One region of the Thaumasiovibrio subtropicus genome, then DNA from elsewhere that is predicted to be linked to it. Evidence: riboswitches for the same ligand, from Rfam matches in the RefSeq annotation. Region 1 holds a riboswitch; the other holds the start of a gene.
The links. Region 1 has a riboswitch for cyclic di-GMP ahead of TSUB_RS19130 (calcium-binding protein). Riboswitches for the same ligand answer to the same signal wherever they lie in the genome.

Region 1 (5,495 bases):
GCATCAAGTTGTAAATCGATTTCAAAGTGCGACCATTGGTTTTCGGGATTGAACGTCATGATCACTTCACCATCCACAATCACCGAAAACTCGCTGGTTTCTGAAGCATTCTCTTGATTACCTCGATTACGCCCGGCATAGTCAAACTCAAAGCGGTACTTTCCGGTACTCTCGACCGTAATCGCTTGACCTACGGACGCATTTGAAACCCCTTCAGAGCCGGGGTCGCGGTGAGCATCTAACTCCAGTACCGTGTTGCTCGGTTCGGCATTCGCGCCCGTCGTTGGCGCGCCGCCAACGCGGGTATATTGCAGTTCAATGAGCCCATCATCGGTACTGGCGTCAAAGTCAGTCGCGGCCCAACCTTCGATTTCATCATATGTCGCCCATCGATGACCATGTGGGTTAAACACTGTCCCCGTTGCTGCACGGTTTTCAAAATCACCGTTAACGAATAAGTTTTCGCCAAGTGTTTGAGGGCCGCCCCCACCGTATATGATATCGTTGCCTGCACCACCTTCGATGTAGTCACTACCACGTCCCCCGGCAATCGCGTCATCAATGCACGACATGCCGCCTAACGCTTCAATATCTTTTTGTTTCGCGATGCCTAAACTATTATCAAACTCGCCCGGCTCATCACCCGCGTCCAACGTGTGATTCCAAGCCTCGATAATGTCATTACCAGCACCACCACGCACTTCATCAGAACCTCTTCCAGTCGCAATAAAGTCGTCGCCACGCCCGGCACGAATATCGTCATCGCCTTTCCCGCCGTGAATCTCATCATTTCCACCACCAGCATTGATGATGTCGTCACCGTCATAGCCGTGAATAAACTCGCCCTGACTTGTACCAGTCAGTTGATCGTCTTGGTTTGTGCCTTTGATGTCTTCTGCAGCCATGTGTATTTCCTCAGTTTTCATGGTCACAAGAGATAGCCCGGCTGTCTCACCCGTTGAGACCCGTGGTTTTCCGTCCCCACCTCGCGATGGGTTTGGCCTTCACTCTTCCTAGTGCTCTCGCATCGCTTTGTAAGCGGTGACATAGAGAGGGTCGAGCAAGTAGTCCATTGGGGTACGATTACCCAGTAGCACCATGACTTCAGCTGGCATACCTTGATACAAAGCACGATGAACCTCTGTATCAATCTCTTCCTTAAAAAGCCGTACCTTAATGAGATAGCCCGCTTGCTCGTTATCTTGTTCGGTCTGGTTGGCGGCGACATGGATCACTTCGCCGTTAATGGGGAGGGCAGTGCGTTGATCTAATGCGGTTAATCGGACACGCGTTTTCATCCCTTGTTGAATCACATCAATATCTTGCGGGGAAGCAAAGGCTTCAACGATAAACGCTTCTTGCTGTGGCACAATCTGTAACAAGGGCTGCCCCGGCGCGATCACTTCGCCAGACGATAACACCTTAAGGTCTGCAACTCGGCCAGATTGCGGCGCAACGATATCGATACGGCTCAATCGGTCTTCCGCCTCTAACATCGTCTCTTCCAATTCGTAGAGCGCCGCTTCAACCTGCTGCATTTCTTCTGCGATACGTTGCGTTTGATCATGGTGAATATTGGCGAGATGGAGTTTGGTTTCTGCCAAGTCGCCCTCTGCGGTGACAATGTCAGTGTTTGTCTCTGCGATTACCGAGGCTAAGCGCGCTGCTTCTCGCTTTAAATCAAGCAGACGTGACTTCGACGTACTACCTTGTGCCAGTAACGTAAGATGCATCGCGATTTGCTGCTGCAAGTAGTGAAGACTTTTTTGATCAGCAGCGAGTTTGCTGTGCAATGCCTTTTGACGGCTGAGGTGATTGCTGGCCTCTTGATCAAGTAAGGCCCGCTCACCTTTAAACAGCGCCATTCGTTGCATCATAAGTTGTTGCTGGGTTTGCATGAGTACCGCAACACGCGCATCCGCTTGCTGCTTTAATAACGCATCAGAAAACAGAATGGTTTCTGCTCCTGCCAACTCAGCCTGTAAACGATTGGCTCTGGCGAGATGGCTTTGCCATCGTGCCACCATCCGATTCAACTGAGAGCGAGCCGCAGCCGATTCTAAGGAGATAAGCCGATCCCCGGCTTCGACATACTGGCCATCATTAATCCAAATTTGGCGAACAATCCCGCCTTCTAAGTGCTGAATGGTTTTAGGGCGGCTTTCAACCGTCACTTTCCCCCTTGCAACAGCCGCAGCTTCGATCACTGCAAGGTTTGCCCACCCCAATAGGCCTATCAAAAGTAATAAGACAAAAAGCAATAACGACGCCTGCAATCGGCCTAGGCCCAACATTAGCACTCGCCCATCACCTAATTCGCGTTGCTCGGCCGAGAGCTGTGAGGTAAGTAAACGCAGCATCTCATGCTCCTTGGTTTTGCGAAGGCTGAGAGGACTTAGACGAATTGACAGACCCGCCTCTTTGCGGTTGTAAGCGACCACAAACATGTTGTACTGTGCCCGCTTTTGCAATTTGGCCTTGCTGTAACAAAATGGCCCAATCTGCAAGACGCAACAATGCTGACTTGTGCGTCACAACGATAACTGTCATTCCTTGCTGTTTACACCAAGAAAGAAGCTGCACTAACTGGGCTTCACCGTCTGTGTCAAGGTAAGCATCAGGCTCATCTAAAATCAGCAAGCGAGGCTTAAAATAAATCGCGCGCGCCAGTGCAATCTTCTGCCTTTGTCCACCGGATAACGGATACCCCCCTTCGCCAATCACCGTGTCATAACCCTGCGGCAACTGACAAATCAGTTCATGCGCACCAGCCCGTTGAGCGGCCTCTATCAACTGAACATCCTCCCCTTTCCCTCGAGAAAGGTGGCTAATATTGTCAGCGATAGAAGCGGCAATAAACTGTATGTGTTGCGGTAGATAGCCGACGACGGTTGTGCGCTGCGACTCCGGCCAGTTTTCAATTTGCCCGCCATCGAGACGAACTTCCCCTCGCGTTGCTCGGGTGACACCCGCAATTAAATCACATAACGAAGATTTCCCTGCACCTGAGGGCCCAACTAAACCTAAACAGTGACTCGCCTCTAAGCGAAACTGAATATTGCTTAATAAGGTGCGCTGGCTCTTCTCACACAGCCAAGTCACCTTATTTAACACTAACTGCCCTTGTGGATCGGGCATCATCACCTTGTCCGCTTCTGAGGATTGCGTAAAAAACCCAACCTTGACGCGACAATAGGCCTTATAGCCTGTCCGCAAACTCCGATACCCCGAAATGAGTTGCTCAAAAGGCTGTAACAATCGCCCAAGTAGGATAGAGGCCGCAATCATACCGCCGGCGCCCAGCTCTCCTTGAATAACCAATAGTGCACCTGCCGCCATCACAACGACCTGCATTACCATCCGTAACCCGCGATTAAACGCTTGCATGTTAGCGTGACTGGCAGATAACGCCGCGAGATACCAAAGTGTCATTTGCGATTTGCTTAGCCACGTTGCCAATACTGCATCACGCATGCCTTGCACGCGGACGTTATCACTTTGTGCCAACATCTCCTCTTGATATTGACGCACTTCACCTTGGCTTAGCTGCAATGCGAGGTGGTGATCACGCTGCAGCCAAGCGGTAAGCAAAGTCATAACCAGAATGACAACCACAGATACCAAGCCGATGGCGCCTAATACCGGGTGGAGAAGCTGCAATATCACTAAAAACACGGGGGCAAACGGTAGGTCGAACGCGCTAATAAATGCCGATGACATTAAGACTGATCGCGTTTCATGTAAGTCATTCAACAACCCGCGCTTATGCTTTTCTGTTCCTAGCATCTCTCGGTAAAGCGCATCACTCATATTGACCTCAAACCGCAGTGCATTGCGTTGCGCGAGATGGTCGCGCAGCGCGCTTAACACCCCCTGGATTAAAAGAAGAAAGAGTGTAATCACTAGCAAAGCTTTTAGGGTGGCGACACTTTCACTCGACAACACACGGTCAAAGACTTGAAGGCTGAAAACTGGCACCACAAGCATCAAGGCATTGATCAAAATAGTGACAATGATGAATGGAAATAGAAATCGAAGATGAAACGGAGATAGATGATCCCAATGTGAACTCATTACAGCGCCCTTTACTGCTTAATTGCGTCAGCCAACATCAACTTAGCAGGGTGTTTCATTCTTCAAGATGCGAAAAAAGTGGCTTCTTAACCGTGAGATATCAAGGACAAAAGGGTGCAACACTGTCTCAGTTGCAAGAGTAAAAAGACTCGACAATGCGATGCCCAGCTTTAATGAAACAGGATTCAAAACCATCCCGGCCATTTTTCAGCGACTTATTTCCAATGGACGCGATTAAACACATTGAACAACTCAGAAAAGGCGTCAGAAAAGTAAGAAATTGGACAAGGAAGCAATGCCAGTAAAACAAGGCGACACGTTAAACGACTTAGACAAGAAAAGAAATGATGCTCAGCAGCCTCTTGATGACTTGCTCAGCGAAAAAACGCCCATTTTCGCGAATGTTCGCGCCTGTGAGGTTCATCACAACGGCCTTGTGATGAACCTCACTGTTAAACAACGGCTAAGCGGCACTAAAACGGCTGATGCCTCCCGCAATATTCGCCGCCAATTGACGCACCTCTTCCGCGGTTAAATGGGTATGTTCAGCCACGCTGCGATTGGTCTGAACCTGCGAGTTCAACTGCACTAGGTTCTCCTTAATATCGGCAGCGGCCGCGGTCTGTTGCTCCGTCGCCGAAGCAGCTTGAATAGACATATCATTGACCTTTGTTAGCAGCTCGCTGGTTTCAATCAAGGTCGTTTCGGTCTGCTTCGACAACTCGACCGAGGTAGACACCTTGTCAAAGCCATCATCTATCTTACTCACCACATTGGTTACCGACTGCTGAATCGTCGCGATCATGGTTTCAATTGAATCCGTCGAATCTTGCGTCTTTTGCGCAAGATTACGCACTTCATCAGCGACAACCGCAAAACCACGTCCTTTTTCACCCGCGCGCGCTGCTTCAATCGCAGCATTAAGGGCAAGCAAGTTAGTTTGCTCCGCGATACCACGAATTACCTCTAGCACACTGGCAATGTTTGTCGATTCTTCCGCGAGATGACGCGCATCGGAAGATGTCGTCTCAATGGTTTGATAAAGCTCTTCAATCCGCGCTACCGCTTGAGTCAATGAGCCGATGCCTTCATTCGCATGGGCGATAGCTTCTGTCGTCAATGCTGCGCCTTCGCTGGCATTATCGGCCATCTCTTTCGTTGCCAAACTCATTTGATGGACAGCACTCAAAATCGTATCTGAAGAGGTACTCTGTGAAACGGCAACTTGAGACGTCTTCAACGCAGACTCATCCAGTACTTCGCTTTTACGCTGTAAAGCATCGACATCTGCATCGATGCGATGCACAACCTCACCCAACCCTTGTACAAAATGATTGAATGCTTTGGCTAGATCACCAATTTCGTCATTTTCTGACACCTTTATCTGCGCAGTAAGATCGCCTTCATCCGAGCTGATCTCC
Region 2 (5,495 bases), on a different replicon from region 1:
ATTAACCCACGGCGAAACCGCACAAGAAATTCGCGCACTACTGATAGAACATCAAATCGGTTTAGATGCGCAACATAATGAACCCGCAGATCACATTGCGATTATTCTCGACTTTGTTGGTAACTTAATCATTAATATGAATAAACATGAAAGCGACCAGCAAATTGCGAGACACCTCAATGATCAAATCGACATTATCCAGCGTTACCTCGTCAAATGGGTCCCCCAGTTTGTCGATCGCGTTAGTCAAAATGACCGCTTTGGTTTTTATGCAACCAGTGCAGAACTGCTTCAAGCTTTTTTGATATACGACTTAAGTTACTGTATTGAACAGTATCAAAGGCACCACACTACACCATGATGTTATTTAATGACACAGACTGCAAATACGGCCAGTAACTCGAGATGGGATTGCATCGAGCGTATAAACTACCCAAGCAATTCGTAAACCCATAGTGCTGAATAGTGATAAACACGTAGACAAGTGGTGAGAAATGCCGCAAGTGGTACCCCTGATATCACAATGTCGCGCTAAAATTCCGTATATCATTTCATAAAGATTGCACTATCGTCCTTACTCAGTAGAATGTGAACGCAAGCGATTACATAATGAAATGTTGCTGTGACCGTTTACACGCAACCACTCAATAATAGCCAGCGATGCGTACTGCTGGCAGATACGATATTAGAAGAAAAAAATGGCAACCATTAAAGATGTTGCGCGCATGGCTGGCGTCTCAACGACGACTGTCTCGCACGTAATCAACAAAACTCGATTCGTCGCAGAAGCTACGCAGAAAAAAGTGTGGGAAGCAATCGACGAACTCAACTATGCGCCAAGTGCCGTTGCGCGTAGTTTGAAGTGTAACTCTACCCGCACTATTGGCATGTTAGTAACCAAATCTAACAACCCTTTCTTTGCCGAGGTGGTTCACGGCGTTGAAGAGTATTGCTACAAAGCCGGCTACACACTGATTCTATGTAATACCGAAGGCAACTTTAACAAACAGCGTGATTACCTACGCATGTTAGCTGAAAAACGCGTCGATGGTCTTCTCGTCATGTGCTCAGATCTTGATGACGAACTACTTGCCATTCTCAATCGTCAAAAAGATCTACCGATGGTCATTATGGACTGGGGACCAGAATCTGTTACCACAGATAAGATTCGCGATAACGCAGAGAAAGGGGCGTATCTCGCCACGCGTCACTTCATCGACAATGGCCACCAAGAGATTGGTTGTGTGTCAGGCCATTTGCAGCGCAATACCTGTGTCGAGCGCATGAAAGGATTCAGTGCCGCGATGCAAGAGGCGAACTTGCCTATCAATCAAGATTGGATTATCGAAGGCGACTTTGAGTGCGAAACGGCAGTGAAAGCGGCGCAAGATTTCATCGCAATGGATCAACGCCCTACTGCTATCTTCTGCTTCAATGACATTATGGCGATGGCGTTAATCAGTACGTTTGAGCAGGCAGGTATTAGTGTACCAGACGATATTTCGGTGATTGGCTATGACAACATTGATTTATCTCCTTACTTTTCACCACCTTTAACGACAATTCACCAGCCTAAGCACCGTTTAGGTAAAAAGGCAGTCGAGTTACTGATGGCGAGAATTAAAGATAAAGAACACGATAGCCAATTATTCGTCATGGAGCCCGAATTGGTAGTACGTAAGTCTGTAAAACGTATGAAATAAATTCATCATCTTTTTATAAATGCCTGCTTTGAGAACAAGCGGGCATTTTTTTGCCTTTTATGCAAATACGCCAATATTCTGTTCTGCACTTATCAAATTTCCCGTCAAAATTATGGTACCAATATCACGTTTTTATTGGGACGAAGATCAAAACCTATATTGATATAAGCTAAATATTGTCACGAACAGGGCAAACCATTCGAAAGATTGGGACGCAAAGCTTCCGGCCTAAATACAAGATTTTTAACGAATCTGGTAAATGGTAGCGGGGTTGCCGATGGAAAAACTAGTTGTACACACGGAAGTTGACAGAGCGTTGACATTCAGGAACTGCAGCTGGTCTATTCTTGGTTCCTAGCTCTGATTAGTGGTGACCTATTCACATAATCACCGAGATGTAGCATGGACAAACCAGTACTAAAAACTTCAATAAAGTTACTCAGTCGTTTTGGGACAATTAAGTCGCGTTCAATGTTTGGCGGTTTTGGCCTTTTCTTAGGCGAAACCATGTTCGCACTTGTTGTAAACGATAAACTTCACCTACGTGCTAACGCCAGTAACGAGCGTCAGTTCAAGGAGAGTCAATTCCAGCCTTACGTTTACAAAAAGCGTGGGTTCCCGGTTGTCACTAAGTATTATGCAATACCTGACACCTGGTGGGATGACGAAGATCAGATCATCTCTCAAGCATCCCTCGCACTCACCGCAGCGCAAGAGGATAAAAAGGATCAAGAGGCAAAAAAGGCGAAGTTGCCTGACCGAATCAAAGATTTACCCAATCTGAGATTGGCAAACGAACGAATGCTGAAAAAAGCGGGTATTACCACTGTTGAAGAGCTCGTAGAAAAAGGCGCTTTACAGGCATTCAGACAACTGCAAGACACGCAAGGCGAATCGCTAAACGTCGAATTACTTTGGGCATTGGAGGGCGCAATCACAGGGAAACATTGGTCTGTCGTTACCGAAGACCGACGTCAAGAGCTCCTGTCAAAGCTCGGTGGATGACGACTTTATAAGGCTAAATGCCAACAAATTCTGAGAAGGCTGACTTTCTATTGAAAGTCGGCCTTTTTACTTTTCAGCCCGCCATGACCAAGTACAGGGTCTATACTCCATTCATGGCACTCAGGTGGGCAATGTCATGGACAACAATACAACAACAACGTCGCAACGCAGTGATGAGTGGAAAACCTTTCTATTCATTGTCATTTTTCTCTTCCCTATCCTTTCGGTCATCATCGTTGGCGGATACGGCTTCTTCATCTGGATGATGCAGATCTTTTTCTGGGGTCCGCCCGGCCACGGCTAACAAACCATCTCAAACGCTTACTGACTTTCTATAACCACGCTTTTTTATCAGCGAGGCCACTATGAAAAAGCTTCTCTCCGCGATGTGGCGGACATTTCGACGCCCTGCGACAAGCATTAGCCTAGGCGTGCTTTGCTTAGGCGGATTCGTTGCCGGCATTATTTTCTGGGGCGGCTTTAATACTGCGCTAGAAGCAACCAATACCGAAGAATTTTGCATCTCATGCCATAACAAACCTGAGAATGATCTTGTATACACTGAATTGCAGCAAACCGTTCACTGGTCAAATCATTCTGGTGTCAGAGCCACCTGTCCCGATTGCCATGTTCCGCACAATTGGACAGATAAAATCGCCCGTAAAGTACAAGCCAGCAAAGAAGTCTTCGCTTGGTTTGCGGGCAGCATCAGCACAGTGGAAAAATTTGAAGACCGCCGCTTAGTACTCGCCCAACATGAATGGGAACGCCTTTCGGCTAACGGTTCGTTAGAGTGTAAAAATTGCCACAGTTACGCCAGTATGAATTGGGACCAAATGTCGGATACCGCGCGCATTCAAATGGAGCAAGCCGCGGAAAGAGACCAAAGCTGTATCGATTGCCATAAAGGCATTGCTCACAAGCTGCCGGAAGGGATGGAAAGCTCTGGCGGTATGATAGGCGAACTAGTGCAGCAATCACATAGCACCCGCTACAGCGTGGGTGAAAGTTACTACAGTGTCCGTCACCTCAACATTTATGAAGACGCCAATCTAACCACAGAAGGTGGCCTACTCAATCCCGCAACCAAAATTACCGTCATTGCTGAACAAGGCAATGCGATTCAGTTCAATATAGAAGGGTGGCGAAAAACCAAAGGTTTTGGTCGTGTGATAAACGAAGATTTTGGGTTAAACATACCCTCAGCCGCACTCACCAAAGAAGCAGCGGCCAACGACGACATTATCCAAGTCTTCGAGCAAAAAGAAGATGACCTCACAGGCCTTGGTTGGGAACGCGTCACAGCAACACTTTGGGCAGAGAAAGACTCTTTCCTCTCATCGCCTGATGCACTGTGGGCAAAAGCCGATGAATCTTATGTGACCAACTGCAGTATCTGTCACACGCAGCCCGCACCCGCTCACTTTAGTACCAATGCATGGCCTGGCATGTTTAATGGCATGTTGTCGTTCGTCAATCTTGACGCGGACAGTGAAGCATTAGTACTGAAATATCTACAAAAACATTCTTCAGATTTCTCAGATCATCACTGAGTAAGGTAGGAAATGATGACAGTAAGTCGACGTGAGTTTCTCAGAGGCTTAGCGACCACAGGCGTTGCAGCTGCTATCGGCCCTAGCTTAGTTGCGCCACTTGCCAACGCAGAGGAAGACGCCACGCTAGGCACATGGAAAACATCCGGTTCTCACTTCGGTGCATTTAGAGCACGCGTTTACGCAGGTAAAGTGCAAGAGATTGAACCATTAGCATTCGATAAACACCCCACTGATATGATCAACGGTATCAAAGGGGTGATCTACAACCCTTCAAGGGTGCGTTACCCAATGGTTCGCCTCAATTGGCTCAAGAAACATCGCTACAGCAGCGACACACGTGGCGACAACCGTTTCGTTCGGGTCACTTGGGATGAAGCACTCGATCTTTTCTATCGAGAACTCGAATATGTACAAACTAACTTCGGACCTTGGGCGTTACATGCTGGGCAAACAGGCTGGCGACAAACCGGACAATTCCACAGTTGCACAAGCCATATGCAACGTGCAGTCGGTATGCATGGCCACTTTTTAACCAAGGTTGGCGACTACTCAACAGGCGCAGGGCAAACCATTCTCCCCTACATCCTTGGCTCAACCGAAGTCTATGCCCAACAAACTTCTTGGCCTAAAATCTTTGCGCATACCGATGTACTTATCCTCTGGGCGAATGACCCAGTCAAGAACACCCAAGTCGGCTGGCAGTGTGAAACCCATGAATCCTATGCCTACTACGAACAACTCAAGCAGAACCTCGCCGACAAAAAGATCCGCGTTATCTCCATAGACCCTGTAAAGACCAAAACACAGAACTTCTTAGACTGCGAGCATCAGTACATTAATCCGCAAACCGATGTGCCCTTCATGCTTGGCGTTGCGCATACACTTTACAAAGAAGACCTTTACGACAAGGACTTTATCAACACTTACGCATTAGGTTTTGATGACTTCCTGCCCTATTTATTGGGTACCGCCGCAGATGAGACAGAAAAGACACCCGAATGGGCGGCCGCTATTTGTGGCATAGATGCTGACACTATTCGCGACTATGCACGCTTAATGGCCAATAACCGCACGCAAATTATCTTTGGCTGGTCAATACAACGTCAGCAGCATGGCGAGCAGCCCTACTGGATGGGTGCCGTTGTCGCCGCTATGCTTGGCCAAATCGGTAAACCCGGCGGCGGTGTCTCTTATGCACACCACTACAGCGGTATTGGGATCCCTCCCACGG

Region 2: another riboswitch for cyclic di-GMP. It lies ahead of TSUB_RS08360 (TfoX/Sxy family DNA transformation protein); the one in region 1 lies ahead of TSUB_RS19130 (calcium-binding protein).

Annotation. Positions count from the first base shown of each region.
Region 1 is NZ_AP023055.1:618,492-623,986, reverse strand. It holds gene TSUB_RS19130 (calcium-binding protein) at 1-905, opposite strand, end outside; cyclic di-GMP riboswitch class I at 934-1,012, opposite strand; gene TSUB_RS19125 (HlyD family type I secretion periplasmic adaptor subunit) at 1,014-2,360, opposite strand; gene TSUB_RS19120 (type I secretion system permease/ATPase) at 2,362-4,074, opposite strand; gene TSUB_RS19115 (methyl-accepting chemotaxis protein) at 4,538-5,495, opposite strand, start outside.
Region 2 is NZ_AP023054.1:1,852,192-1,857,686, forward strand. It holds gene torD (molecular chaperone TorD) at 1-361, shown strand, start outside; gene purR (HTH-type transcriptional repressor PurR) at 699-1,703, shown strand; cyclic di-GMP riboswitch class I at 1,883-1,982, shown strand; gene TSUB_RS08360 (TfoX/Sxy family DNA transformation protein) at 2,106-2,708, shown strand; gene torE (trimethylamine N-oxide reductase system protein TorE) at 2,845-3,012, shown strand; gene torC (pentaheme c-type cytochrome TorC) at 3,074-4,261, shown strand; gene torA (trimethylamine-N-oxide reductase TorA) at 4,277-5,495, shown strand, end outside.